One region of the Kitasatospora hibisci genome, then DNA from elsewhere that is predicted to be linked to it. Evidence: riboswitches for the same ligand, from Rfam matches in the RefSeq annotation. Region 1 holds a riboswitch; each other region holds the start of a gene.
The links. Region 1 has a riboswitch for cyclic di-AMP ahead of ACF9IK_RS25945 (C40 family peptidase). Riboswitches for the same ligand answer to the same signal wherever they lie in the genome.
Positions count from the first base shown of each region.

Region 2: linked by a shared signal. The riboswitch ahead of ACF9IK_RS06000 (peptidoglycan DD-metalloendopeptidase family protein) and the one ahead of ACF9IK_RS25945 (C40 family peptidase) in region 1 are both predicted to bind cyclic di-AMP.
Region 3: linked by a shared signal. The riboswitch ahead of ACF9IK_RS14405 (transglycosylase family protein) and the one ahead of ACF9IK_RS25945 (C40 family peptidase) in region 1 are both predicted to bind cyclic di-AMP.
Region 4: linked by a shared signal. The riboswitch ahead of ACF9IK_RS16140 (M23 family metallopeptidase) and the one ahead of ACF9IK_RS25945 (C40 family peptidase) in region 1 are both predicted to bind cyclic di-AMP.

Region 1 is NZ_CP171642.1:5,920,138-5,927,214, forward strand. Features, by position in the region: gene ACF9IK_RS25930 (hypothetical protein) at 74-343, shown strand; gene ACF9IK_RS25935 (NYN domain-containing protein) at 662-1,951, shown strand; gene ACF9IK_RS25940 (C40 family peptidase) at 2,164-3,207, shown strand; cyclic di-AMP (ydaO/yuaA leader) riboswitch at 3,537-3,691, shown strand; gene ACF9IK_RS25945 (C40 family peptidase) at 3,702-4,853, shown strand; gene ACF9IK_RS25950 (C40 family peptidase) at 5,079-6,140, shown strand; gene ACF9IK_RS25955 (hypothetical protein) at 6,293-7,077, shown strand, end outside.
Region 2 is NZ_CP171642.1:1,405,769-1,412,845, forward strand. Features, by position in the region: gene ACF9IK_RS05985 (IclR family transcriptional regulator) at 1-635, shown strand, start outside; gene ACF9IK_RS05990 (RidA family protein) at 715-1,128, shown strand; gene ACF9IK_RS05995 (DUF2470 domain-containing protein) at 1,303-2,046, shown strand; gene ACF9IK_RS06000 (peptidoglycan DD-metalloendopeptidase family protein) at 2,313-3,305, opposite strand; cyclic di-AMP (ydaO/yuaA leader) riboswitch at 3,309-3,468, opposite strand; gene ACF9IK_RS06005 (MFS transporter) at 3,780-5,279, shown strand; gene purB (adenylosuccinate lyase) at 5,359-6,789, opposite strand; gene ACF9IK_RS06015 (MarR family winged helix-turn-helix transcriptional regulator) at 6,933-7,077, opposite strand, start outside.
Region 3 is NZ_CP171642.1:3,389,890-3,396,966, forward strand. Features, by position in the region: gene ACF9IK_RS14395 (FtsB family cell division protein) at 1-30, opposite strand, end outside; gene eno (phosphopyruvate hydratase) at 183-1,472, opposite strand; gene ACF9IK_RS14405 (transglycosylase family protein) at 1,738-2,682, opposite strand; cyclic di-AMP (ydaO/yuaA leader) riboswitch at 2,688-2,857, opposite strand; gene ACF9IK_RS14410 (cytochrome P450 family protein) at 3,130-4,395, opposite strand; gene ACF9IK_RS14415 (SDR family NAD(P)-dependent oxidoreductase) at 4,555-4,980, shown strand; gene ACF9IK_RS14420 (MazG family protein) at 5,061-6,080, opposite strand; gene ACF9IK_RS14425 (hypothetical protein) at 6,227-6,838, opposite strand; gene ACF9IK_RS14430 (TetR/AcrR family transcriptional regulator) at 6,989-7,077, opposite strand, start outside.
Region 4 is NZ_CP171642.1:3,784,955-3,792,031, reverse strand. Features, by position in the region: gene ACF9IK_RS16165 (SpoIIE family protein phosphatase) at 1-1,470, opposite strand, end outside; tRNA gene ACF9IK_RS16160 (tRNA-Ile) at 1,658-1,734, shown strand; gene ACF9IK_RS16155 (TetR/AcrR family transcriptional regulator) at 1,822-2,391, opposite strand; gene ACF9IK_RS16150 (alpha/beta fold hydrolase) at 2,519-3,400, opposite strand; gene ACF9IK_RS16145 (YiaA/YiaB family inner membrane protein) at 3,559-3,849, opposite strand; cyclic di-AMP (ydaO/yuaA leader) riboswitch at 4,095-4,253, shown strand; gene ACF9IK_RS16140 (M23 family metallopeptidase) at 4,266-5,123, shown strand; gene ACF9IK_RS16135 (hypothetical protein) at 5,214-6,116, opposite strand; gene ACF9IK_RS16130 (GNAT family N-acetyltransferase) at 6,159-6,749, shown strand; gene ACF9IK_RS16125 (sensor domain-containing protein) at 6,859-7,077, shown strand, end outside.

The DNA of each region.
Region 1 (7,077 bases):
CCTCCCGCCGCCGATGCCGGGGCTCCGGGGGGAGCGCCTGAGCCCATCCAGGGACCACCCGAGAGGATCCCCGATGACCGTCCCCGCTCTGACGCCCGAGACCCGTTGGCGCTGCACGCTCTGCGGCAACCTCACCCGCTTCGACGTGACCCGGTCGCTGCGGGTGACCGAGTTCCTCCACTTCGACCTCGCCGGCGAGTCCGAGGTGGAGGAGACCGAGGTGCACAACGAGACCGTCGAGTCGGTGCGCTGTCGCTGGTGCAACGCGGTGGACCAGGTCGAACTGGTGGCCCGCCCGGGCGCTGAGGACACGGCGCCGTCCGAGGGCGCCGAGCAGGGCTGATGCCGGACCGTGCGGTGGGCGGCAGGGCCGTCCGCCGCACGGGACAATGACAGGCGGAGCGCACGGAGCGTGACGACGGGGACGGCCGCGGTCGGCCGTACCCGCTGGACCAGGATCGGAGCCGAGGACGTGGTGGACGCAGCGAACGAGCCCGCGGGGCCGCAGGGGCGGCAGCCCGCTGTGGACGCGCAGGCGCCGGACGCGGCCGAGACCGCGGCCGCCCCGTCCGCAACCGCGGCCCCGGCCGGGCCGGCCGCCGGTGAGGAGCCCGGCGAGGAGCCGGCGGCAGGCCGCGCCGCCGAGCAGCTCGACCGGCCGCTGCCCGAGGGCGTGCGCCGCCGGGTGGTCGGCCTCGCCGCCGACGCGCTCGGCGGGCTGCCCCCGGGCGACCTGCCGCAGTCGCTGCGCCAGTACGCCAAGTTCACCCCGGCCCGGCGGGCCAAGTACGCGGCCACCGCGCTGGCCGCTGCGCTGGAGTCCGAGCCGGCCTTCCGGGTGCGGATAGCGGACCGGCTGCGGCTGGGCCAGCCCGACCTCGTCCGGGCCCTGGAGTCGGGCACCGTCCCCGCGGCCGCCGACCCGATGGACGTCGCCGCCGCGGCCTACCTGGTCCGTTCGGCGGGCTGGAGCCGGCTGGTGGCCGAGGCCGGTGAGGAGGCCGAACGCGCCGGCGCCGAGGGTGCGGCGGCGGAGGCGGCCCAGCTGGTGGAGAAGCTGCAGGCGGAGCTGGCCGAGCTGCGGGCCGCCGCCCGGGCCGACCTGGACCGGCACCGGGCCGAGTCGGACGACGTCCGCAAGGAGGGCGACTCGCTGCGGCGGAAGGTGCGGTCGCTGGAGAGCGACACCCGCCGGGCGCAGGCCGAGACCCGTCGGGTCTCGGCCGAACTGGAGGCGCTGAAGGCGCAGGCCGCCGCCGAGCGCAGCGCGGCCGAGAGCGAGGCGCGCCGGCTGCGGCACCGGATCTCCGAGCTGGAGACCACCGTGGAGCAGGGGCGCCGTTCGGCCCGCGAGGGGCGCAGCGTCGAGGACATGCGGCTGCGGCTGCTGCTGGACACCGTCCTGCAGTCGGCGCAGGGGCTGCAGCGGGAGCTTGCGCTGCCGGTCTCCCAGATCCGCCCGGCGGACCTGGTGGAGGCGGTGGTGCCGGGGTCGGCCTCGCCGCACGACGTGGCCCGGCGCGCCCTGGCCGAGGACGATCCGGCGCTGCTGGACCAGCTGCTGGCGATCCCGCAGGTGCACCTGGTGGTGGACGGCTACAACGTGACCAAGACCGGCTATCCGACGCTGCCCCTGGAGCAGCAGCGGATCCGGCTGCTGGGCGGTCTGGCGATGCTGGCACAGCGCACGCAGGCGGAGGTCACCTGCGTGTTCGACGGGCAGGACCTGGACGTACCGGTGATCATGGCGCCGCCGCGCGGCGTCCGGGTGCGCTTCAGCCGGACCGGGGAGACCGCGGACGAGCTGATCCGCCGCCTGGTGCGGGCCGAGCCGCAGGGCCGTCCGGTGGTGGTGGTCTCCACCGACCGGGAGGTCGCGGAGGGCGTGCGGAAGGCGGGCGCGCGCCCCGTCGCGTCGGTGCTGCTGCTGAATCGGCTGGCTCGGCCGTAGGCTTCCGCTGTGACCGGGCGGACGTACGTGACACCTGGTCGGCGCCCGGTTTGCCGGGGTGTGGCGATCTCGTGAAGTCATGGCGGGCGGCCGGAGTTCACGCCATCGGGGGAGTGGCGGAAAGCCTGGATCTTCACTAGGGTCTGGCGTCAAACCTATTTTCCGGATTCTCACTCGATCGGGTGAGTCCATTGGAAGAAGGAGCCGGTCCCTTGGCCTCCCACCGCCGTCCCAAGCAGCCGAGCCGCGCGCGGGTCTCCGTGCTCACCGCTGCCGCTGCGACCGCGGTCGCTCTCTCCGCCCAGGTCGCCGCCCACGCCGCGCCCAGCCCGTCGCCGAAGAAGGACGACGTGAAGGCGCAGATCGACCAGCTGCAGGAGGAGGCCGAGCAGGCCACCGAGAAGTACAACGGCGCCAAGGAGCGGGCCGACCAGCTCCGCAAGCAGGCCGACCAGCTGCAGGACCAGGTGGCTCGCGGCCAGGACGAGATGACCCAGCTTCAGGGTGGGCTGGCCGCGGTGGCCGGCGAGCAGTACCGCACCGGCGGCATCGACCCGTCGGTCCAGCTGATGCTCTCCTCCGACCCGTCCGGCTACCTGGACAAGGCCTCCAGCGTGCAGCAGGCCTCCTCCAGCCAGACCGAGGCGCTCAAGGGGCTGCAGGACCAGCAGCGCCGGCTGGACCAGCAGAAGGCCGAGGCCGCCGCCGTCCTCGCTTCGCTGGACAGCACGACCAAGGACCTCAACCAGGCCAAGACGGACGTCAACAAGAAGCTGAAGGAGGCCCAGGACCTCCTGAACTCGCTCAGCGCCGCCGAGCGGGCCTCCCTGCGCGCCGCGCAGCAGGCGGAGGACCGCGCCTCGCGCGGCGCCGAGCGCGCGGACCTCGGCAGCCTGCCGCAGGCGAGCGGCTACGCCGGCACGGCCGTCTCCATCGCCATGAGCAAGCAGGGCTCTCCGTACGTCTGGGGTGCCACCGGGCCGAGCACCTTCGACTGCTCGGGCCTGATGGTCTTCGCGTACGGCAAGGCCGGTGTCTCGCTGCCGCGCACCTCGCAGGCGCAGGGCAACGTCGGCACCCGGGTGCCCTCGCTCGCCGAGGCCCAGCCCGGGGACCTGATCATCTACCGCAGCGACCGCAGCCACGTCGGGATGTACATCGGCAACGGCATGGTCGTGCACGCGCCGCACACCGGTGACGTGGTGAAGGTGATGAAGGCCGACGCGATGCCGATCAACACCATCCGCCGGGTCTGACGGACCGACACGCCCCCGCGGGCGCCCCGGAGCGGACCTGTGATCCGCGCCACCCCGATTCCGGAGGGTGGCGCGGGTTTCTTCTGTTCCGATGACAAGCGATCAGCTCCGCGTACGGTGGCGATCACATCCGGTCATATTCACAAATGAATATGGATGATGTTCCGGCTTTTTTCTGACAAGGATTTGAACGGATCACGGTTCTGTTACTAGGGTCGGGCCTTGAACCACCGCACAGTCGATCACCCAGCCTGGGTGGCGGCGGAGGTTTACCGCCGAGTTCGCGAAGCAGCGGGACGGGCCGCAGGCCCGTCCGAGTGGGAGCCCAGTAGTCGGGGGCGCTGTGGAACGGAGCCGGGGAACCATGTTCCTCCGGGGTGAATCGGCGCCAGGTCGGCCGGTGGAACGGCCGATGAGGCGTCGTAGGGCCTTCTTCCGGCCCGAACCCGTCAGCTCACCCGGTAGGCGGACGTTGGAAGAAGGAGTCCGCCTTCGTGGCGTCCCATCGTCGTCCCAAGCCCGCCGGCCGCGCCCGTGTCTCGATCCTGACCGGTGTCGCCGCCGCGGCCGTCGCCCTCTCCGCGCAGTCCGGTGCCCACGCCGACCCGACGCCGACCAAGGACCAGGTCAAGGAGCAGGTCGACCAGCTCAACGAGCAGGCCGAGGTCGCGACCGAGAAGTACAACGGCGCCCAGGCCAAGCAGCAGGAGCTGCAGAAGCAGGTCGGCGAGCTGCAGGACAAGGTGGCCCGTCAGCAGGCCGCGGTCACCGAGGCCCAGGGCGGCCTCGCCGAGATCGCCGGTGAGCAGTACCGGACCGGCGGCATATCGTCGACCGTCCAGCTGATGCTCTCGTCCAGCCCCGACAACTTCCTCAACCAGGCCGGGGCGCTGACCCAGGCGAGCAGCACCCAGTCCGGCGTGCTGAAGGACCTCCAGGAGCAGCAGCGCAGGCTCGACCAGGACCGCAACGAGGCCCAGGCGAAGCTCGGCGAGCTGGAGACCACCACCCAGCAGCTGAAGGCCTCCAAGGAGGAGGTGCAGGCCAAGCTGGCCAAGGCCCAGGACCTGCTCAACACGCTGACCGAGCAGGAGCGCCGCGCGATCCGCGAGGCCGAGGAGAAGGCCGCCGCCGAGGCGAAGGCCCAGGCGGACGCCGCCGCGAAGGCCGCGAAGGCGAAGGCGGACTCCGAGCGCGCCTCCCGTGACACCAGCCGCACCGACCTGTCCGGTTCCGGCTCGGGTGCCGCGACCGCGACCCCCGCCCCGGCCCCCAAGCCGGTCGCCGCGGGCAGCTCGCGCGGTGCCGCGGCGCTCTCCATCGCCGCCGGAAAGGTCGGCAGCCCGTACGTCTACGGCGCCGCGGGCCCGAACTCCTTCGACTGCTCGGGCCTGATGGTCTGGGCGTTCAACCAGGCCGGCGTGTCGCTGCCGCGCACCTCGCAGGAGCAGGCCCACGCCGGCACCCGGGTCGGCTCGGACCTCTCCCAGGCCCAGCCCGGTGACCTGCTGATCTTCTACAGCGACGCCCACCACGTGGGGATCTACGCCGGCAACGGCCAGGTGCTCCACGCGCCCAAGCCGGGCGCCTCGGTGCGCTACGAGGCGGTCTCAAACATGCCGCTGGCCTCCGTCGTGCGCGTCTGATCCGCAGTCGGTTCCGACAGGCCCGGTCTCCCCAGGTGGGGAGGCCGGGCCTGCGGCTTTCCCGGCGGCTCGTCCTGATGTCCGATGAGGGGGCGAATATTCGGGTTGGGAGGGGTTTGGACTCGCTTGCCCGGACTCGCTAACGTCTGCCACCGGACTCCCGTAGAGAGCCGCCCACCCCGGCGCGGCCGCGGGGCCGGGCCGCAGGATCGGAGCCGCCGCCGCATGTCCGTGCACCGTCGTTCCCAGCTGTCGGGGGCACACGCCCTCGCCCGTGCGCTGGTGCTGACCGCCGCGGCCACCACCGTGCTCGGCATGGCGACGGGCGGCCCCGCCCAGGCCGCCCCGGGACCGGACGGGTCGGCCGACCGCAAGGAAGTCAAGGCCCGGGTGGAGCAGCTGTACGACGAGGCCGAGCAGGCCTCCGAGCGGTTCAACGCGGCGCAGGAGGCGCAGCAGCAGCTGCAGCACGAGGCCGGCACTCTCCAGCAACAGGTCGCCGTCGCCCAGGACGAGCTCAACCAGCTGCGCGGCGACCTCGCCACCGTGGCCGGCGCCGAGTACCGCGGCGGCGGACTGGCGCAGACCGTCCAGCTGATGCTCGCCACCGACCCCGAGGGGTACCTGGCCAAGGCCCGCACCCTCGACCAGGCCTCCGAGCGGCAGAGCGAGACGTTGCGCGAGGTGGTGGCCCGTCAGCGGCGGCTCGACCAGCGCCGCACCGAGGCCTCCGGCAAGCTCGCCGAGCTGGAGCAGACCCGCCGCGCCCTGGCCGAGAGCAAGCAGCAGATCCAGCAGCGGCTGGCCAAGGCGCAGCGGCTGCTCAACAGCCTGGGCGGGGCGGAGCGGGCCCGGATGGCCGCCCAGGACGCCCGCGAGGCCGAGCAGCGCGCCACCCGCGGCACCGACCGGCTCGACCTGGGGAGCGCCCCGCCCGCGTCCGAGCGCGGTGCGGCCGCACTGGCCGCCGCCGTGAAGATGATCGGCTCGCCCTACGTGTACGGATCCACCGGGCCCCGCGCGTTCGACTGCTCCGGTCTGATGTACTGGAGCTGGCGGCAGGCCGGAGTGACCCTGCCGCGCACTTCGCAGGCCCAGGCGTCGGCCGGCCAGCGGGTCAGCCTCTCCGACGCGCGACCGGGAGACCTGGTGATCTTCTACCGGGACATGCACCACGTCGGCATGTACGCCGGCGGCGGGGTGATCGTGCACGCCCCCTATCCGGGTGCGAAGGTGCGGTACGAGAGCGTCAACGCCATGCCCGTCGCGGGGGTGGTCCGGCTCTGAGCCGGACCGGCCGCCCGCCGGCCCCCGCCGCACCCGCCGACCCTGCGGCCCGCCGCTGCACGCTGTCCCGGCGCGGCGCCCTGCTGCTCGCGGCCGGTGGGCTGGCCCAACTGTCGCTGCCCCGGGCCGCTCCCGCCGCACCGGCGGGCGCGGTGTCGGCGGACCGGCGCTCCGAGGTCGCGGCGGTGCTGGCCGGGCGCGCCCGCGCACTCGCCGCCGGGGTGGCCGGGGTGCCGCTGGTCGAGGCGGCCTACCGCAACCTCGTGCTGGGCCCGGCCGGTGCGCCGGACCGGGCGGTGGCCACCGCCGAGCTGGTGGTCCGGGTGGCCGGCTACGACGCGTACCCGGTGGTGCACCAGCGCCGGCTGGCGCTGCTGCGCACCGGGGCCGGGTGGCAGGTGGAGCGCGAGGAGGGCGCGGGCGGCCCGCCCCCGCTCTGGGACCTCGGCCCGGTCGCGGCCGCGGACGGCGGGCACTGCCTGGTGCTCGGCCTGGCCGGCGGGCCGGACCCGGCCGAGCTCGTCGAGGTGGCCGACCGGGCCGTCCCGGCGGTGAGCGAGGTCTGGGGGAAGGACTGGCCCGGCCGGCTGCTGCTGCACCTGCCCGCCACCGAGGAGCAGTTCGCCCGGCTGCTGGAGGCCGATCCGGACGGCTGGACCGGCATGGCGGCCGTCACCACCGCGGCTTCCGGCGCGCCCTGGCACACCCCGGCCGACCGGGTGCTCGTCAACCCGGAGGCGTACGGCGGGCTGAGCGGCTTCGGCCGCCAGGTGGTCGTCACCCACGAGGCGGTGCACGTGGCGACCAGGGCGGACACCCGGGCCTGGACGCCGCTCTGGCTCTCCGAGGGCGTCGCCGACTGGACCGGCTACCGGGGCTCGGGCCGTACGCCGAAGCAGATCGCCCCCGAGCTCGCCCGGGACGTCGCGGTCGGGCG
Region 2 (7,077 bases), 4.5 Mb from region 1:
TCCAGAGCCTCGAAGCGGAACGCTTCGTCCACCGCGACCAGGCCTACCGCTACCACCTCGGCGCCGGGCTGTTCGCGCTCTCCGGCCTCGCCCTGGAACAGCGCGGCATCCGCCGGATCGCCGCCCCGCACCTGGCCGAGCTGAACGCCGCCACCGGCCAGACCGTGCACCTGGCCGCCTACGAGGGCGGCGAGGTGGTCTACATCGACAAGTACGACTCGCGCCACCCCGTGCGGATGTACTCGCGGATCGGGCTGCGCGCCGTCCTGCACAGCGCGGCCGTCGCCAAGGTCCTGCTGGCCGACCTTCCGGCGCCCGAGCGGCGCCGGGTGGTGGCGGGCATCGACTTCACCCCGCACACCCCGCGCACCCTCACCGGCCCCGAGGCGCTGCTGGCCGAACTGGAGAAGGTCGCCGCCCAGGGCTGGGCGCAGGACCACGCCGAGCACGAGGCCTTCATCAACTGCGTGGCCGCGCCGGTACGGGACGCCGGAGGACGGGTCGTCGCCGCCGTCTCGATCTCCGTCCCGGACGTGGTCCTTCCCCACGAGCAGGTACTGGAGCTGCTGCCCCGCCTGCTCGCCACCGCCCGCGCGGTCTCCGCCGACTGCGGCCGGCCACCCCGGGAGGGCTGACCGTCCGGGCCCTCGGCCCTCGCGGGATCCCCCCTGCCACCTGCCCCTCCAACCGCCCGCCCGCGACACGAAGGAAGCCATGAGCGGCAACGAGAAGAGCGAGATCCGCACCGACGGCGCCCCCGCCCCGGCCTGGATGTTCTCCCAGGGCGTCCGCAAGGGCCCCGTCCTGCAGGTCTCCGGCCAGGGATCGCAGGACCCGGCCACCGGCGAGTACCTCCACCACGGCGACGTGAAGGCGCAGACCCGGCGCACGCTGGAGAACGTGAAGGCGATCGTCGAGGCCGGCGGCGCCACCATCGAGGACGTGGTGATGTTCCGCGTCTACCTCACCGAGCGGGCCGACTTCCCGCTGATGAACGAGGCCTACGCCGAATTCATCGAGGAGAACATCAAGCCCGGAGGCGTGAAGCCCTGCCGCACCACCGTCTTCGCCGAACTGCCGCAGGAGCCGATGCTCGTCGAGATCGACGCCCAGGCCGTGGTCGGCTGATCCACCGCCACGCAGGCGGGGGTCGGGCAAGGATCCTGAACCGCGGGGCCCGGACGACGAGCGTCCGGGCCCGCCGCGCGCCGGCCAGGCCGGCGGACCACCGGGCGGGCGGCCCTTGCCTTCCACGCGACCCAGGTGATTAGGTAAGCCTAACCTAATCACCTGGAGGTCGCCGTGAGCCCCACCCCCACCGACGCCGAGGCCGAGGCCGAGGCCGAGGCCGAGGCCCCAGAGCCCACGGCAGCCGAACGGATCTGCAGCCTGCTCAGCGCCACCTCCTCGGTGGTGGTCCGGGCCCGCGGCGAGCACCACGGCCTCGACACCCCCGTCTCGGTGCACGGCTCCCGGCTGCGCCTGAGCGCCCCGCTCGACTCCGGGCTCACGCTCGCCGCGACCGGCGACACCGAGGGCCTGGCCGTCGTGCTGGACGTCACCGACATCGCCCCGGTCGCCGTCCGCGACCGCGTCCGCGCCCGGCTCACCCTGGCCGGCCGGCTCCGGCTCGCCCACCTGGCCGACGACGGCCTCAGCGTCCACCTGCACCTGGACGTCGCCCACGCCGTCCTCGCCACCCCGTACGGCACCAGCGCGCTCACCGGCGCCGACCTCGACCTCGCCGCACCGGACCCGCTCGCCCTCTACGAGGCCGGCCTGCTCACCCACCTGGCCGACGACCACCCCGACGCGCTCGCCGCGCTCACCCGGCTGCTCGACCCCCAACTCCTCGCCGGGCAACCGGAGATCCGCCCGCTCGCACTCGACCGCCACGGCCTGGTACTGCGCCTGGACCACCCGCACGGCCACCGCGACGTCCGCCTGGTCTTCCCCGAACCGGCCGGTGACACCGAGGGGTTCGGCGAGCAGATGCACCGGCTGCTGACCGCCGCACAGACCGGCCTGCCTGCCCGCCGGGCGTGACCGGAGCGGCCGGACGGGCCGGCAGGGAAGGGGACGCGATCGGACGCCGGACCGCGACCGGGCCTACGGAAGCGGCACGGACACGAAAGCGGCCGGCCCGGCTCGCGAGGGAGGTCTCGCGAGCCGGGCCGGCCTGGGCGTGTCCCGCGCCCGTATGTCCGCCACTGGTGCGGCGATCACCCGGTCGAGCGGTCACCCGACATGACCATCCCGGGAGTTCGTTCGCCCCGCACCTGGCGGTGGTCTGAACTCGGTCGTGGACCGGGTCAGATGGCGACGCCGTGCGCCCGCAGGTAGGCGATCGGGTCGATGTCCGAGCCGTACTCCGAGCCGGTGCGGATCTCGAAGTGCAGGTGCGGGCCGGTCACGTTGCCGGTCGCACCGGAGAGGCCGATCTGCTGGCCGGCGGTGACGGCCTGGCCGACCTTCACGCCGATCGAGGACAGGTGCGCGTACTGGGCGTACTTGCCGTCGGCGAGCTTGATCTCGACCTCGTTGCCGTAGGCGCCGCCGTTGCCGGCCTTGACCACGGTGCCGGCCGCGACGGCGCGCAGCGGGGTGCCGGTGGCCGCGACGAAGTCGGCGCCGGTGTGGTGGCCGGAGGCCCACATCGAACCGGCGACGCCGTAGGCGGTGCCGAGCTTCGGGTTGGCCAGCGGGGCGACGTAACCGGAGGTGGAGGCCACGGCGGCCGGTGCCGGGGCGGCGGGCTTGGCGGCCGGGGCCTGCGCCGGCTTGGCGGCGGGGGCGGCCGGCTTCGCGGCCTGGACCGGCTTCGCCGGGGCGGCCGGCTTCGCGGAGTCGTGCGAGACCTGCGGCTTGGCGGCGGGGGCGGCCGGCTTGGCGGCCTCGGCCGGAGCGGCGGCCTTGGCACCCAGGGCCAGCTTCTGGCCCGGGAAGATCAGGTTCGGGTTGGAGCCGACGACCGAGCGGTTGTGCTCGTACAGCGCCTTCCAACCACCCTGGACGTCCTTGGCGTTGGCGATCTTCGACAGGGTGTCGCCGCTGACGACCTTGTAGCTCTCCTCGACCGGGGCGGCGGCCTCGGCGGCCGGCTGCGCGGCGGCGACCGGGGCGGCGTCGACGCTGGTGGCGCCGGTCCAGGTGGCGGCCTGCTGCGGCTTCGCGGCCGGGGCGGTGTGGGCCTGGGCGCTGATGGCGGTCACCAGCGGGAGGGCGAACGCGGCGCCGGTGACGGCGGTCGCGATACCGATGCGGGCGGCGCGGGGCAGGGCGATACGACGGGCCTGTGCGGGCATGGAAGAGTTCCTCTCCGACGCCTGCGAGGTGAGCTGTCGGGTTCGGGCTGGAGTTGCCCGGCCGCATAGGCGGCTTCACCCCAAGCCGGACCGCGAATTCCGGTCCGGCGACTTACCTGTGGGTCCCCCGCTCCTGCCGTACAGAGTTCAGTTCGTACCACCGGGCAGCGGCAGGACTAGGCGTTCCACCCGGTGGCCACCCGGGCTGACGCCGGGCGGTCGCTGAACTAAAACCCATCCGTTCGAGCGAAGCAATGTCGATCTCCCGCATCAGGCGATTCCGCGGGCGGCACCGTGACGCTCCGGATGGCCCGCTGCACAGTACGTGCACAATCCATTAACGGCGCGCCACTGATCCGCGACACTCCGCCCATTTCGCTGGCCGTCCGCACACGATCACTCACGGAAAGCCAGCCGCCGACACACCCCCGGTGACCCTTGTCACTCGGGCCCCGGGGGGCGGACCATCGGGCCGTGGCCACTTCCGAGGCAGGCACCCTGCGCCTGAGCACCGCGCAGGGGCGCTGGGTACTACTGGCGACGGTGCTCGGCTCCAGCATGGCGATGCTCGACGGCACCGTGGTGAACGTCGCCCTGCCCCGGATCGGCGAAGACCTCGGCGCCCCGCTCGCCGCCCTGCAGTGGACGCTGAACGCCTATCTGCTCACCCTGGCGGGGCTGATCCTGCTCGGCGGCGCCCTCGGCGACCGCTACGGCAGGCGCCGGGTCTTCCTGCTCGGCGTGGTCTGGTTCGCCGCCGCCTCGGCGGCCTGCGCCGCCGCACCCAGCATCGAGGTGCTGATCGCCGCCCGCGCGGTGCAGGGCATCGGCGGGGCGCTGCTCACCCCGGGGTCGCTGGCGATGCTCCAGGCCGTCTTCCATCCGGACGACCGCTCGGCGGCGGTCGGCCTCTGGTCCGGCCTCGGCGGGGTGGCGGCCGCGGTCGGCCCCTTCGTCGGCGGCTGGCTGGTGGACGGCCCGGGCTGGCGGTGGATCTTCCTGCTGAACGTCCCGCTGGCCGTGCTGGTGGTCGTGGTGGCCACCCGGCACGTGCCGGAGAGCCGGGACGAGAGCGCGACCGGGCGGTTCGACGCGCTCGGCGCGGTGCTGGCCGCCCTGTCCCTCGGCTCGCTCACCTACGCGCTGACCGCGGCCGGAGACGGGCTCTCCGCCGGCGTCTGGATCACCGCTGCGGCAGGCCTGGTGCTCGGCGCGACCTTCGTCCTGGTCGAGCGCCGCACCCCGGAGCCGATGCTGCCGCTCGACCTCTTCTCCTCCCGGCTGTTCACCTCGGTGAACCTCGTGACCCTCTGCGTCTACGCCGCCTTCAGCGGGGTGTTCTTCCTGCTGGTCGTCCAGTTGCAGATCGTCGCCGGCTTCTCGCCTCTGGTCTCCGGGCTGGCGCTGGTCCCGATCACCGTCCTGATGCTCGCGCTCTCCGCCCGGGCCGGCCGGCTCGGCAAGCGGATCGGCCCCCGGCTGCCACTGACCGTCGGGCCGCTGCTCTGCGCGGCCGGGGTCCTGCTGATGCTGCGGATCGGGCCCGGAGCCTCGTACTGGACGGACGTGCTGCCCGCCGTCACCGTGATGGGCTCCGGCATGGTGCTGCTGGTCGCACCGCTCACCGCGACGGTGCTGGCCGCCGTGGACGTCCGGCACGCGGGCATCGCCAGCGGCGTCAACAACGCCGCCGCCCGAGCGGCCGGCCTGCTCGCGGTCGCCGCGCTGCCCGCGCTCGCCGGCCTCAGCGGCGACGCGTACCGGGTGCCGTCTTCGGTGGACGCCGCCTTCCACACCGCGATGCTGATCTGCGCCGGACTGCTGGTCACGGGCGGGCTCATCGCGTTCACCACCGTGCGGGGCAATGTGCTCGCTCCCGAGGACCACCCGGTGGCCGAGCCTGAATGCCGCTACAACTGCGGCACCAACGCCCCACCGCTCGACCCCGGCCACCCGGCCGCCGGCGCCCCCTAGGGGCCGGGGAACGGCGAGGGCCCCGTCACCGAACGAACGGTGACGGGGCCCGCCGACTCCCACTACGGACGACCAATCGTCAGAGGATGTCGCCCGGGGCGTACTTGGCGGCCTCCGGGCGGGCGGCCGCGACCGCCTCGACCCGGCGGACCACCTCGGCGACCTGGGCGCCGGCCGCGCCGGTGAAGGCGAGCCGGTCGGCGAGCAGCGCGTCCAGCGCGGCGCGGTCCAGCGGGATCCGCTCGTCGGCGGCCAGCCGGTCCAGCAGCTCGTTCTCCCGCGCGCCGGCCCGCATCGCGAGCGCCGAGGCGACGGCGTGCTCCTTGATGACCTCGTGCCCGGTCTCCCGGCCGACGCCCGCGCGCACCGCGCCCATCAGCACCTTGGTGGTGGCGAGGAACGGCAGGTAGCGGTCCAGCTCGGCCTCGATCACGGCGGGGAAGGCGCCGAACTCGTCGAGGACGGTCAGGAACGTCTCCAGCAGGCCGTCGAACGCGAAGAACGCGTCCGGCAGCGCGACCCGGCGGACCACCGAGCAGGAGACGTCACCCTCGTTCCACTGGTCGCCGCCGAGCTCGGCGGTCATCGAGGCGTACCCGCGCAGGATGACGGCGAGGCCGTTGACGCGCTCGCAGGAGCGGGTGTTCATCTTGTGCGGCATCGCGGAGGAGCCGACCTGGCCCTCCTTGAAGCCCTCGGTGACCAGCTCGTGTCCGGCCATCAGACGGATGGTCTTGGCGAGGCTGGACGGCGCGGCGGCCAGCTGGACGAGCGCGGTGAGCACCTCGAAGTCCAGCGAGCGCGGGTAGACCTGGCCGACGCTGGTGAGCACGTTCTCGAAGCCGAGGTGGCCGGCGACCCGGCGCTCCAGCTCGGCGAGCTTCCCGGTGTCACCGCCGAGCAGGTCCAGCATGTCCTGGGCGGTGCCGACCGGACCCTTGATCCCGCGCAGCGGGTAACGGGCGATCAGCTCCTCCAGGCGGTTGAAGGCGACCAGCAGCTCGTCGGCGACGGTCGCGAACCGCTTGCCCAGCGTGGTGGCCTGCGCGGCGACGTTGTGCGAACGGCCGGCCATGACCAGCTCGGAGTGCTGGGCGGCGAGGCGGGCCAGGCGGACCAGCACGGCCACCGTGCGGTCGCGCACGTGCTCCAGCGACTGCCGGATCTGCAGCTGCTCGACGTTCTCGGTGAGGTCCCGGGAGGTCATGCCCTTGTGGATCTGCTCGTGGCCGGCGAGCTCGCTGAACTCCTCGATCCGGGCCTTCACGTCGTGGCGGGTGATCCGCTCACGGGCGGCGATCGAGCCGAGGTCGACCTGGTCGATCACCCGCTCGTAGTCGGCGACGGCGCCCTCGGGCACGTCGACGCCGAGGTCCTGCTGGGCCTTCAGGACGGCGAGCCACAGGTGGCGCTCAAGGACCACCTTGTGCTCGGGGGACCAGAGCTGGGCCAGGGTCGCAGAGGCGTACCGGGAGGCCAGGACATTGGGGATCTGGGGCTTCGCGCTCACGCTTCGCAAGCCTAACAGCCGAGGTCAGCCGGATCGGCGCCGGACCGGCCGCTACCACGGGTGCCGCCGCGGGCGCAGCCCGCGGCGTTGCGGCGCCCCCTCGCTGCGGCGCCCCCTCGTTGCGGTGCTGCCCGGCAACCCCGCTACTGCGCCCCGGCGGAACGCCCGGCGAGCACCGGGAGCACCTGGGCGCAGATGGAGTGCAGCGCCACCCGCTGCTCGTCGCTCATCGCCTCGAAGGCCTGGTGGGTGCGGGCCATCTCGCCGCGGATCAGGTGCAGGATCTCC
Region 3 (7,077 bases), 2.5 Mb from region 1:
CCGGCTCGTGAAGCGAGGCCGGGCCGTCAAGCCCGGGATCCTCCAGCCTGCCATCTCCGGTGTCCCCTCCTGGTCGCGAGTGGCGCCGCCCGGTCACGCCGGTGCCCCGCCGCCCACCCTACGGGGTGAACAGGCGGGGCACCGGCGGGAGCAGTGTGTGTCAGCCCTCGTACTTGCCGGGCTTACTGGTCCGCGGAGCGGAACCGCGGGAACGCGCCGCGGCCGGCGTACTCGGCGGCGTCGTCGAGGATCTCCTCGATGCGCAGCAGCTGGTTGTACTTGGCGACGCGCTCGGAGCGGGCCGGGGCACCGGTCTTGATCTGGCCGCAGTTGGTGGCGACGGCCAGGTCGGCGATGGTGACGTCCTCGGTCTCGCCGGAGCGGTGCGACATCATGCAGCGGTAGCCGTTGCGCTGGGCCAGCTCGACGGCGTCCAGGGTCTCGGTGAGCGAGCCGATCTGGTTCACCTTCACCAGCAGCGCGTTGGCGGTGCCGGTCTCGATGCCCTTGGCCAGGCGCTGCGGGTTGGTGACGAACAGGTCGTCGCCGACCAGCTGGACCTTGTCGCCCAGCTTGACGGTCATGGCCTTCCAGCCGTCCCAGTCCGACTCGTCCAGCGGGTCCTCGATGGAGACCAGCGGGTACGCGGCGACCAGCTCGGCGTAGTACTCGATCAGCTCGGCGGCCGAGAGGGACTTGCCCTCGAACTGGTAGGCGCCGTCCTTGAAGAACTCGGAGGCGGCGACGTCCAGGGCCAGCGCGATGTCGCGGCCGGGCACGTAGCCGGCCTTCTGGATGGCCTCGGTGATGAGGTCCAGGGCCTCGCGGTTGCTGTCCAGGTTCGGGGCGAAGCCGCCCTCGTCGCCGAGGCCGGTGGAGAGGCCGCGCTCCTTCAGGACGCCCTTGAGGGTGTGGTAGACCTCGACGCCCCAGCGGACGGCCTCGGAGAAGGACTCCGCGCCGATCGGAGCGATCATGAACTCCTGGATGTCGACGTTGGAGTCCGCGTGCGAGCCGCCGTTGAGGATGTTCATCATCGGGACCGGCAGGACGTGCGCGTTCGGGCCGCCCAGGTAGCGGAACAGCGGCAGGTCGCTGGCCTCCGAGGCGGCGTGCGCCACGGCCAGGGAGACGCCGAGAATGGCGTTGGCGCCGAGCGAGGACTTGTCCGGGGTGGCGTCCAGGTCGAGCATGGCCTGGTCGATCAGACGCTGCTCGGTGGCGTCGTAGCCGACCAGCTCCGGGCCGATCTGCTCGATGACGGCCAGGACGGCCTTCTCCACGCCCTTGCCGAAGTAGCGGTTCTTGTCGCCGTCACGAAGCTCCAGCGCCTCGAAGGCGCCGGTGGAGGCGCCCGACGGGACAGCGGCACGGCCGGTGCTGCCGTCGTCGAGGCCGACCTCGACCTCGACCGTGGGGTTGCCACGCGAGTCGAGGATCTCACGGGCTACGACGACATCGATGGACGGCACGAGGCATCTCCTAGCGGAAGCAGGTCCGGCTGACGGTGGGTGCTGTCGGCCGGACGATTGCGGAGTCGTTACGACCAGAGCCTAACCGCACGGGCTCTCGGGGCCACGTCGACCATGGGTCCGTCTCAGCGTGTGGCCGCACTACCCACCGGTAGTTCACCTGGTTGCCCCGTGAAAGCGGTCCGGATGCGGACGAAGGGGGAGGTATCCGACCCCCCCTTCGTCCGCGCCGACGGGCGGTGGCCCGGGTTCAGCGGCCGGGGGTTCAGCCGAGGTTGAGCACCTGGCCGGGGATGATCAGGTCCGGGTCGCCGCCGACGGTGCCGCGGTTGCCGTCGTACAGCGCCTGCCAGCCGCCGGACACGCCCTGGGCGGCGGCGATGCCGGCGAGTGTGTCGCCGTCCCGGACGGTGTAGCCGTGGCCGGCGCTCTGCTGCTGGGCGGCGGGTTCGGCGTGACCGGCCGTCGGACTGTCGCCCTGGCCGATGTACCCGACGGACTGGCCGGCGGACTGGACGGCGGCCTGGGGGGCGTGCTGGCCCGCGTACTGCTGGTACACGCTCCGGTGGCTGGTCCAGTACCAGGCGCCGTCGTTCTGGTACCAGTACACCTTCGCGTCGGCGTCCCAGCCGCCCTGGCCCGAGAAGTCCGGCGTCTTGGCGTCCTGCTGCGCGGGCTGCTGGGCGGCGGGCTTCGGAGCCTGCTGCTGCACCGGCTTCCGGTCCGGCTGGGCGGGCTTCTGAGCCGGCTTCGGCTGGGCGGGCTTCGGCGCCGCCGGCTTCGGCGCCGCGGGCTTGGCGTTCGCGGCGGTGTCCACCTCGGCCGCCGCGCCGCCCTTGCTCAGGCCCGCCCGCTTGGAGCAGACCGGCCAGGCACCCGGGCCCTGCGAGGCGAGGACCTTCTCGGCCACCGCGATCTGCTGCCCCTTGCTGGCCTGGTTGGCCTGCGGCGCGTACGCGGTGCCGCCGTACGCCTTCCAGGTGCTGGAGGTGAACTGCAGACCGCCGTAGAAGCCGTTGCCGGTGTTGATGCTCCAGTTGCCGCCGCTCTCGCACTGGGCGACCGCGTCCCAGGTGGAGACGGGGGCCGCCGAGGCGCCGGTGGCGGTGAGGAGCGGCATCGCGAGTCCGACGCCGGCCACACCGGCGACGGCGATGGCCTTCTCGGCCTGGGTGCGGCGGCGGTGGCGGCCAGTTCCAACGAACAGCATGAAGACGTCCCTCTCCGCACGCCTGCGAGGTGAGCTGTCGGGTTCGGACCGGGAGGTGGCCCGGCCGCGTGTCGCGAGGCGCTCTGCCCGCGACTGCGGCTTCACCCCAAGCCGTGGAGGACGGCAACAAACCTGGGTCCCCCGCCCCTGCCCAGGGTTCTGGTCGGTTTCCCGTGGCACGGCGGGCAGGATTCGGCGTTCCGCGCACGAGGTCCGCAGCTGCGAACTTCAGGGAGAGTAGACAGATCCTCACACCAATCACAAGCTCATATCGCCGATATCACACAGAAATTACGGCACACGGTCGATCGCCCACCAACGAAGGCGGTATGTCCGGATTGATGATGTTTCAGCCCCTCTCCAGGGGAGACTCGGCGACGCCGTGTCAGCGTGTCGAGCCCACCGGCCGGAAGACGTGCAGGCCGCTGCGAACGGTTCCGGCCGTGATCAGAGGGGGTTCTCCTGTAGGTTCTCCGGAGTGAATTCGACCGGAAGTTCACGAAGTCCACGCATGATCAGACCACCGCGCCACCGCAGATTCTCCGGGCTTTCGGCGAGCTGCAGGTCGGGCAGCCGGGTGAGCAGCGTGGCCAGCGCGGCACGGCCCTCCAGACGGGCCAGCGGAGCGCCGATGCAGTAGTGGATGCCGTGCCCGAAGCCGAGGTGCGGGTTGTCCGTCCGAGCGAGATCGAGGGTGTTCTCGTCGGCGAACCGCGCCGGGTCCCGGTCCGCCGCGGCGAGCACCACCAGCACCGGGTCGCCCACCGGGATCTCCACCCCGCCGATGGTCAGCGGGCTGGTCGCGAACCGCCAGGTGGCCAGCTCCACCGGCCCGTCGTAGCGGAGCAGCTCCTCGATCCCGGTCTCCAGCAGGCCGGTCTCGCCACGGGCGATCGAGTCCTGCAGCAGCTCCCGCTGCCCGGGGTTGCGCAGCAGTGCGTAGGTGCCGTTGCCGATCAGGTTGACGGTCGTCTCGAACCCGGCGAACAACAGGATGAAGGCCATCGCCGCGGCCTCGTTCTCGGTCAGGTGCTCGCCGTGGTCGCTGGCCCGGATCAGCCCCGAGATCAGGTCGTCGCCGAGATCGGCCCGCTTGCGGTGGATCAGCTCCGCCAGGTACGACCGCATCCGCTTCACCGCCCGCCCCACGCCGCCGCGCTGGCCGCCGCCGTGGCGGATCATCATGCCCGCCCAGTCGCGGAAGTCGTCCTGGTCCTCGGCGGGCACACCGAGCAGGTCGCAGATCGCGTAGATGGGGAGCGGGAAGGCGAACTCGTGGATCAGGTCGGCGCTGCCGCGGGCCGCGAAGCCGTCGATCAGCCGGTCGGTGAGCTGCTGCACCCGGGGCTCGAAGGCGGCCACCCGGCGCGGGGTGAACGCCTTCGAGACCAGGCGGCGCAGCCGGGTGTGGTCCGGCGGATCGATGTTCAGCAGGTGCGTCATCAGGTTGGCCTGCCGCTCACCGGGGATGCCGACCCGGCCGGTGCGGTGCGCGTGCGTGCTGTGGTGGACCGGGTTCTTGGAGAGCCGGCTGTCGGCGAGCGCCTGCCGGGCGTCCGCGTACCTGGTCACCAGCCAGGCCTCCACCCCGCTCGGCAGGGTCGTGCGGTGCACCGGCTCGTGCTCCCGCAGCCACGCGTACGCCGGGTACGGATCGGCGGCGAACTCCCAGGTGAAGAGCGACGGGCGGGCGGGATCGGGCTGAACTGGCATGGGTCGACCGTATCCGGTGGAGATCGCCCGTACGGCAGGCGTGAGCCTGGTCACCTGACGGGTAATTCCTGTTGCGGAGGATCGGGACGAGCCTACGATCCTCCGCAAAGCACGTGTGTGGGCGCCGGTGCGGAGCCGCCCACCAGGGAGGAGCGCACCATGCGGGTCACCGGGGCAGTCGTCGTGATCGCGGTACTCGACGGCGGGTCGGGGGCCGACCTCGCGCGCCGCTTCACCGCGGCCGGCGCCGCCGGCGTCCTCATCGCGGACGAGCAGGTCGGCGTCGCCGAGGACCTGGCCACCGAGCTCGACCGGCCGGGCTGTCCGGTCGTCGGCGTCTGCGGTGACGTCCGGCGCCCCAGCGACGTCGCCGCCCTCGTCGACACCGCAGAGAAGCACCTCGGGCCGATCGACCTGTTCTGCGTCGCCGGCCCGGACGGCGAGCGGATCGTCTCGCTGGCCGACCTGCCCGACCACCTCGACCTGGAGCGGCTCGCGGAGCTGCTGCAGCTGGTCGGCGAGGCCATCGGCGAGGTGGTCGTGCCGCAGCCGCGCCGGCCGGTGGAGGAGGCGGCGCGCGTCTGAACGCGCGCCGGGCGCCTCCCCGGGCTCTCGGGGGGGCGGGCCTTCGGGCGGCGTGCCCGCAGCACCCACCCGCTCCGGCCCTACTCGGGCTTGAGCCCCTCGGCCGCGCGGACGGCCTCCCGGTAGCCGCGCGCGGCCGCCCGCAGCGCCGCGTCCACGTCCACGCCCGCGTCGTGCGCCCGCTGCGCCACGGCGAGCAGCAGCGTGCCCGCCGACTCCGCGGTCAGCTCCGCCGGAAGCTCGAACGGCGCGTCAGGCACGCCCGTGAACCCGGCCCGGCGGACCCGGGAGACCAGCTTCGCCGCATACGCCAGCGACGGCAGCCCGGCCGGCACTCCGTCCAGCACCGACTCGCGCCCGGACTTCTCGGCGGCCTTCAGGGCCTCCCAGTTGGCCTCGACCTCGGCGGCGCCCTCCGCCTGCGCGTCGCCGAACACGTGCGGGTGGCGGTACATCAGCTTCTCGACGATGTCGCCCGCGACGTCGTCGATGGAGAAGGCGTCGGTGGGGTGCTCCTCGGCGATCCGGGAGTGAAAGAAGACCTGGAGCAGGACGTCGCCGAGCTCCTCGCGGAGCGTCTCGCGGTCCTCCTCCTCGATCGCCTCGACCAGCTCGTAGGCCTCCTCGACCAGGTACTTCACCAGGCTGGCGTGGGTCTGCTCGGCGTCCCAGGGACAGCCCCCCGGCGAGCGCAGGCGGTCCATCACCGAGACCAGGTCCAGCAGCCGTGCACCGGGCAGGTCGTACGAGCCGGGCAGCACCTCGATCTCCGGCACCTCGCCCGCGTGCTCGACCGCGAGGCGGGCGAGCGCGTCGGTCAGGCCCGGGTCGCCGTCCGGGCTGCCCAGCCAGACCGTCGCCCCCGCACCGGCCGGCTGACCGGTCAGCGTCCGGGCCAGCGCCGGCGCGGAGGCGGGCGCCACGACCTCCACCTCGACCCCGGCCTGGCGCACCGCGGCCACCTGCGGATGCCCCTCGTCGGCGGCCAGCACCCGCCCGGCCGAGCGCAGGGCCTCCCACGCCGGCCAGGACAGCAGTCCGGGGGCCACCCGGTGGGTGGTGGTGAGCAGGATCAGCTTCGCGCCGGGAAGATTCGTCACACCCCGAACCTACCCGGGCCGCCCCGGCCGCCGCTTCCGCATTCCGGCCCGGTCGGCGCACGGCCGGGGCCGGCCGGCGCGCTGCTCAGGCGCGAGAAGTCGAAGGGGCCGACGTCCTCTGCGCACCCGCCCGTGCGCACCGCCGGTCAGGGGGCGAGCCAGGGCGGGAGGTCGGGGACGAGGGTGGCCCGGGCGGGGTCCCAGGTGCCGTAGCGCGGGTTGATCCGCAACCGGAGCGCGGCGGCCGCGTCGACGAGGGCGAGGCGGACGACGTCCTCGCCCTCCGGGGTGCCGGCGTCCGCCCCGGCCGCGGCGGCGAGCCGGAGGAGGCCGAGCCGGCTGCGGAACCAGTCGTCGATCCCGCTGCCCGGAACGCCCCGGGCGGCCAGCACCCGGGCCAGTGAATCGGCGCCCCCGGACCGTTCCGCAGCGTCGGCGCGCGCCGTCGCCACCTCTGCGGCGGAGACGGCCAGCCCGCGGTCGGCCAGCGCACGGGCCACCACCGCGTCGAGCACCAGGTCGGCGACGGCCCGCCGGGCCAGCCCGTCCGGCTGCTGCCGGGCGTCCACCGACGCGCCGCCGGCCGTGTGCCGCAGCTCCGCGACCCGGGCCTCGACCGCGCGCACCGGGATCCGCCTCCCGTCCAGCGCCGCCGCCGTCGCAGCCGTCAGCCCGCCGCCTCCGCACCCGGCCAGCCCCGCGGCGGCCGGCGCGACGGCGGCGAGCAGGACGCCGACGGCAGCGGTCCGACGGTGCATGGCGGCCTCCGGGGCGAGCTGGCGGCGGGCCGGGAGGGGGCTCCCACCGGACGCCGCGCGTCCACCGAGCGTAGGTCCGGGAGGCCGCCGTCGCGCGGACCGCGGGCCGAACGGGTCACCCGGCCGGCGGCGTCCGCCGGCCGCCCCCGGCTACGGCTGCGGCGCGGCGCGGTCGACCAGGACGGCGACGCCGTCCAGGATGCGCTCCAGACCGTAGGCCAGCGGATCCTCCTCCCGGG
Region 4 (7,077 bases), 2.1 Mb from region 1:
GGCGGCGAAGGTGATCAGGCAGGAGCCGACCTGCCGGCCCGAGGCGACCAGCGGCAGCACCGCCCATGCGGCCGGGGTGAGCGGCCCGCCGCTGTTCTCCGGCGACCGACCGGTCCGTCCGGGTTCGCTGAACAGGGGGGCCGAGCGGGCCAGCGCGTGCTGCATCACGCTCTCGGAGAGGTCGGCCAGCCGGGCCAGCTCGGTGCGGCGCGGGCCACCGTAGACGGTGTGCGAGACGGGCAGCAGCCGGCCCTCGTCCACCAGGTCCAGCACGATGCTCGCGGCGCCGAACGCCGGCCGGGCGACGTCGGTCACCGCGGTGGTGACGTCCCGGACGGTGACCGCCCGGGACAGCGCCCGGGTGAGCGCCAGCAGCAGCGCAGAGCGGGCGGCGGTCGCCGCCGCGTCGCCCTCCGGCGGTTCGGGTGACGGCTGCTCGGCGGCACGGGTGCGGTCCCGGTCGGCCAGCAGGCCGGCGATCCGGACCGGCCGCCGGTGCACGTCCAGCATCACCTCGCCGGTCTCCTCGACCCGCACCACGCCGCCGTCCCGGCGCAGCACCCGGTACGTGATCCGGTACGGGCCGCCGGCGGCCAGTGCCTCGGCGAGCGCGGCCTGGACGTCCGGCAGGTCCTCGGGGTGGACGATCCGGTCCAGGTCGGGGGCGGGATCCGCGGCGCCCTCGGCCGGCGGCGGCCGGCCCGTCACCCGGTAGGCCTGGTCGTCCCAGTACGTCTCGCCGGTGACCAGGTCCCGCTCGAAGGCGCCGTGCCCGGCGGAGCGGACGGCCAGCGACAGCATCGGCTGGCCCGGTCCGGTGGCCCGGCCGGCGTCGCCCCCGGTGGCCCCGGGGCCGGGCCGGACGCCGCCCACGGGCGCGCGGTCCCCGGGATGCGCGTGGTCGAGCAGGTGGGCGAGGCGGTGGCCGCAGGCGTCGGCCAGGGTCTCCAGCACGTCCAGATCGCGCCGCGGGACGGTGCCCCGGTGGGCGAGGGCCAGGCCCAGGACGCCGATCGGCTGTTCGTCGACGATCATCGGCAGGGTGATGACGGCGACCATGCCGGTGCCGGTGCCGGTGCCGGTGCCGGTGCCCGTGCCGGTGTTCGGGTCCGGGTGGTCGATGCCGGTGCGTTCGGGGCTGAGCAGGTAGGGGCGGCGCAGTCGCAGCGCCATCGCCGCCGGCAGGTCGCCCGCCGGGTCGACCACGCCGTAGCGCTCGCGGGCCCAGTCGGGCAGGCCGTGGGAGGCGGTGAGCCGGAGCACTCCGGCGGAGTCCAGCAGGTAGAGCGCGGAGCCCTCGCCGGTGATCCAGCCCGGGCCCTCGGCGAGGACCGTGCCGAGCAGCTCGCTCGCGCTGGTGCAGCCGAGCAGTAGCCGGACGCAGCGCATCGCGCTGCGTGCGCTCGGGCTGCTCCGCGGCACCCGGTTCTCGTCCTCGGATGGGGGAAGCCACGGCGAGGTCAGGTCCATGGGATGGCCTTTCCGCCGCCCTGTGGGGCTCTGCCGGATCGGGCTCTCGACTTCTCGTACCTTGTTGCCGGCCAATCTATCCCGTCTTGCCTGATTGGTCCCGATCGGTCCTGATCGGTTCCGGTCGCCGTCCGGTTGCCGGGTGCCGGGGCACCCGTCACGGTCGAGTAGGATGGCGGTTCGGCGAGGGCCTATAGCTCAGACGGTTAGAGCGCTTCCCTGATAAGGAAGAGGCCACAGGTTCAAGTCCTGTTAGGCCCACCACCACGCCGCAGGGCCCGGAGCGATCACGCTCCGGGCCCTGCGGCGTTTCCGGGGACGCCCCGTCGCTTCGGCGTGCCGGGGTCCGGGTCAGGGCGCGGGCCAGGCGCGCAGGCCCCCGGTCAGCACGGCGACCAGGCGGTCCTCGGTGACGGCGAGGTCCTCGGCGAGCTGGAAGGCGCCGCCGATGGAGAGCGAGGCGAAGCCGTGCGCAACCGAGCGGACGGTCCGGGCCGCGTGGATCGCCTCGGAGCCCTCCAGCCCGTATGCGCGGAGCACCGCGACGATCACGCCGACCAGCCGGGCCGCCGCCCGGGCGAGGTCGTCGTCCGGCTGCGGGGACTGCGGGAGCGCGTGGTAGCGGTGCGGGTGCTCGGTCGCGTACCCGAGGTAGGCGCGCAGGACCGCCGCGACGGCGTCGTCCCCGCCCCGGCCGACGGCCGCCTCGGCCAGCCGGTCGGCCAGCTCCTCGGTGACCCGGACGGCGACCAGCCGCCGCAGCTCGGCCAGCCCGCCGCTGACGTGCTTGTAGAGCGAGGGCGTGGCCACCTTGGCGCGGGCGGCGACCGCGGCCAGGGTGAGGGCGTCCGCGCCCTGCTCGTCGATGAGGGCGAGGGCGTGGTCGACGACCTGCTCGGGGGTGAGTCCTACGCGGGGCATGGGGAACGGCCTCCGTGGTTCCGGGGTGGGGGTTCGGCGCGCGCGGGCGCGCGGTCGGCGTGGTGCGCGGGGCGGTCCCGGGCCGGGTGGGCCGGGCGCGGCGGGTCTGCGGCAGGTCTGCGGCAGGTCAGACGAGCTCGGCGAGGAAGGGCAGCAGGGCGTCGGCGGTGGCCTGCGGCTGGTCGGCCATCGGGTAGTGGCCCGACCCCTCGATCATCACCTTGCGGGCCTTGAGCGCGGCGGCCTGCCGGTCGGCGACCAGTTCGGGCTTCGGGAAGTCGGGGTCCTTGCTGCCCATGACGACCAGCGCCGGGCAGGACACGGCGGCGGTCCAGCCGGCGGGCGCGGACTCCCCGCGGACGTAGCCGCGGGTGGCGGCCTTGCGGCCCGGCGTGCGCATCGCGGCGACCAGGCCGTCCACGTAGCCGTCGAAGTCGGCCGGCCTGGGGCCGGGGTAGGCCATCTTGCGGTGGTAGAGGCCCCAGAACGCAGGCGAGTGCACCAGCAGGGCACCCATCACGCCGAAGATCGCGCGCTGCAGGGCGGTCGGCGGCAGGTTCTCGACGAAGGCGTCCAGCAGGACGATCCCGGCGACCCGTCCGGGCGCGTCCCCGGCGGCCTTGACCACGGTGGCGCCGGTGTAGGAGTTGCCGGCCAGCACGGCCCGCTCGATGCCGAGGTGGTCGAGCAGGGCGAGCACGTCGGTGGCGATGGCGGCGGGCGAGTAGTCGTCCCAGGCGATCGAGGACTCGCCGAAGCCGCGCAGGTCCATGGTGATCACCCGGCGGCCGGCCGCGGTCAGCAGCGGGCGCAGGTGCCGGTAGGCGGCCCGGCTGTCGAGCATCCCGGGGAGCAGGACGACGGGCAGGCCGTCGCCCTGCGCGGTGTCGTCGTAGGCCAGCCGGCCACCGGGGACGTCGAGGAACAGCGTGGTGGGGGTGCTGGTGCCGGTCATGAGGGCCTCCGCGGTCCGCCGGGACGGGGTGCCGGCGGTGCTGCCGACACCCACAAAGCTAAGGCTAATAGCCTTAGCCGTCAAGCTATCGGCGACACCCGGATCCCCGGCGGCTCCGGCCCCGGCCCCGGCCCCGGCTCCAGCCCCGGCTCCGGCCCCGGCTCCGGCCCCGGCCCCGGCCCGGGGATTCGCCGCCGCCTCGGCCTGCCGGCTCAGGCCCCCTCGACCTTGAACGGGTCGTGCTCGGCCAGCAGCTTCTCCAGCCGGGCCTGGTCGACCCGGGTGACGATCTCGTTCGTCTCCTGCCGGTCCCGGACGACCTTGGCCAGGGTGAACGAGGAGGTGACGGTGTAGAGCAGGCCGACCCCGAGGAAGGCGCGGGTCCAGGCGCCCACCGGGAGGTAGGCGATGCCGATCGCGAGGGCGCCGGCGGAGAGGGCGAAGGAGAGCACGGCCTGGACGTGGTACGCGGCCGTGGTGCGCGACTGCATCGGTGCGTTCATGGCGCCAGGATGCGCGCCCTCGAACGAGGTCCACATGAGTAGGAGTACTCAAACGCGGGGTCGTTCGTTGACGTCCTATCACGTTCGGTAGTGTCAGTTGTCGTCAAACGCCCCAAATCACCCACCGGATCGCGTAGTGTCCGAGTCGTGTCCTGTCGTCCCGTGCGGACGGCTTGGAATCGGGGGCTCCTAGGATTAACGTTTGATAACGCAGCGCGGTCCGCAACGCCGTACCCAGACGGCACCGCGCGCCGTCGCCTAATCCCGCCGGCCGGCCTCCGGGCAGGCCAGGGAGCCGGGGAACCACGTTCCTTGGGGTGAATCGGCCGGGCCCAGGCCCAGCCGTAGGAGACCTTCCTGCTCCGAACCCGTCAGCTAACCCGGTAGGCGCGAAGGAAGGAAAGGAGCGCGCCTCCGTGGCGTCGACGCACTCTCCGGCACACCTGCCCGGCTCCTCCGCCGGCACCCAGCTGCTCGACCCGTGGCCGCCCGCCCATCTGGGCGAGTACGGCGGGTCCGACGACGAGGCCGCCCCGCAGCCCGCCGAGACCAACCGCCACCGGATGCCGCGTCAGACCCGCGGGACCGCCCCGCTGCTCGGCGTCACCGCCGTCGCCGCCACCCTGGGCGCCACCGGCTTCGCCTCCGCCACCCCGGCCGCCGCCCCCGCCGTCGAGGCGCCGGACGAGGCCCCGGTCGCGCTCTCCGCGGACCCGGGCCTCGCGCTCGCCGCCCGGATCCAGCAGCAGGCCGACAGCCAGCGCACCGCCGCCGAGGAGACCGCCCGCCTCCAGGCCGCCAAGGAGGCCGAGGCCAAGCGCGCCGTCCAGCAGCAGGAGGCCAAGCGCGCCGCCGAGGCGGCCGAGAAGGCCAAGCTCGCCGCGATCAACCTGCCGGTGCGCGACTACCGCCTCTCCGCCCACTACGGCCAGAGCGCCTCCTACTGGGCCCACCTGCACACCGGCCTGGACTTCGCCGCCGACACCGGCACCCCGGTGTACGCGGTCGGCCAGGGCACCATCACCTCGGCCGGCTGGGCCGGCTCCTACGGCTACCGGATCGTCGAGACGCTGCCCGACGGCACCGAGATCTGGTACTGCCACCTCTCCTCGATCATCAAGGGTTCCGGCAAGGTCGTCCCCGGCCAGCAGCTCGGCAAGGTCGGCGCCACCGGAAACGTCACCGGCCCGCACCTGCACCTGGAGGTGCGCCCCGACGGCGGCGCCCCGGTCGACCCGGAGAGCTGGTTCGAGCAGCGCGGCGTCACCCCCTGACGGTTCGCCCCCGAGGGCACGACGAAGGCGCCCCGGCCGGTACGGACGTACCCGCCGGGGCGCCTCCCCGTTTCCGCCCGCCGTCCGCCGCTACCCGGCGCGGTCCTGCTCCGCGAGGTCAGGCTCCGCCGGCAGGCCGGCCAGGTAGGCGTCGATCTCCTCCTGGCCCGGCTCCGGGGCCAGCTCCGGGAACTCCGCCACCAGCAGCCGCGGCAGTCCCGGCACCGTCCACGTGCCGAACAGGTCCAGCGCGGCGGCCTCCGCCGCCTCCTCGAACGCCCCGAAGTCCCCGGTCAGCTCGTCCGGCATCGGCCGGCCCAGCGCCGTCAGCTCCGCCAGGTTGCGGTAGCTGCGCCGCATCAGCCCGTGCTCCAGCAGCCGCCGGGCGCCGTCGGTGGCCATCCCGACCGAGAGCACCCGGCCGGGACCCCAGCCCGCGGGGTCCGCCTCGTCCAGCCAGCCGGCCGTCGCCAGCGCCTCGAACGCGGCCCGCCGGTCCTCCTCGGCCAGCTCCCGGAAGCCCGACAGCCAGGCGAACACCGCGGCCTCGTCGGTGACGTCCACCCCGTACGCGCGAAGCAGCAGTGCGTACAGGCGCGGCCAGGTCACCAGATCGGCCCGGCGGAGCAGGCCGGCCGCCACCTCGCCCTGCCACTCGGCCTCCGCGTGCAGCCGCTCCTGCCGCTTGGCGTTCAGCCGCTTCGCCGCCCGCTGGTGGTCGATCAGCAGCCGCACCGCCTCGCCGTACGCCAGCGGGTCCTGCTCCGGGTCGGGCTGCACGTAGAGGTGGAGCCGCTCGTGGAGCAGCTGCTCCACGGCGTCCGAGGTCAGCTCCGGCCAGCCGTCGCGCATCCTGCCCCCGCCCAGCTCCAGCAGCGCCAGCATCGCCCGCAGCGGGGCCTCGGCCACCGGCGCGCGGCCCTCGGCCTCCGCCCAGGCGAGCAGCTCGGCGGCCCTGGTGTGCGGGGCGAGCCGCAGGTCATCGTCTTCCATGTCACTTACGGTAACCGGAAAGCGCGGGTAGGGTCTGCCACCATGGTCCCCGTCCGGCTCACCGGCCCCCGCCTCGCCCTCCGCGAGTTCCACCACACCCCCGGCGACGTCGACGCGCTGCACGCCGTCTTCGGCGACCCGGAGGCCACCCGCTACCTCCCCTTCGAGCCGCGTGACCCGGTGGACTGCGCCGACCAGATCGAGCAGTACCTGGAGGAGGCCCTGCGGGAGGAACGGACCGTCTACCGACTGGCCGTCACCCGGCGCGCGGACGCCGACGACCCGGCCGACGCCACCCCGATCGGCAACGCCGCCCTCACCCTCGGCGACCACCGCTCCGCCGACCTCGGCTACGCGCTGCGCCGGGACACCTGGGGCAACGGCTACGCCGGCGAGATCACCGCCCTGCTCTGCGACTTCGCCTTCGGCCCGCTCGGTCTGCACCGGCTGGCCGCCCGGGTGGACCCGGCCAACGAGGCCTCCGTCCGGGTGCTCACCCGGGCCGGCTTCCAGCTGGAGGGCCGGATCCGGCACGACGTCAGGCTGCGCGGCACCTGGCACGACTCGCTGCAGTACTCGCTGCTCGCCGACGAGTGGCCGCGGCCCGGCTGGCGGGGCCCGACGGGGGGTTAACCCCACCCCCGGTTCGCCGGGGAGCCGGATGTCCGCCGCGCCCGGGCCCTGGGAGGGTGGAGCCATCCCCCGAAAGCCCGCACCAGAGAACCGAGGACCGAGACCGGCCATGAGCAGCGAGAGCATCCAGCGCACCGCGTACGACCTCCCCGCCGAGGGCGCCCGCCGTACCGAGGAGCCGCCGTACGCCTGGCGCGCGCCGTTCTCCTCCTACTTCTACCGCGAGCTCGGCTACAGCCTCACCGGCCTCCCGGTGGCCGTCGCGGGCTTCGCCTTCGCCATCACCCTGTTCAGTTTCGGCCTCGGCACCCTGGTCACCGTCCTGGGC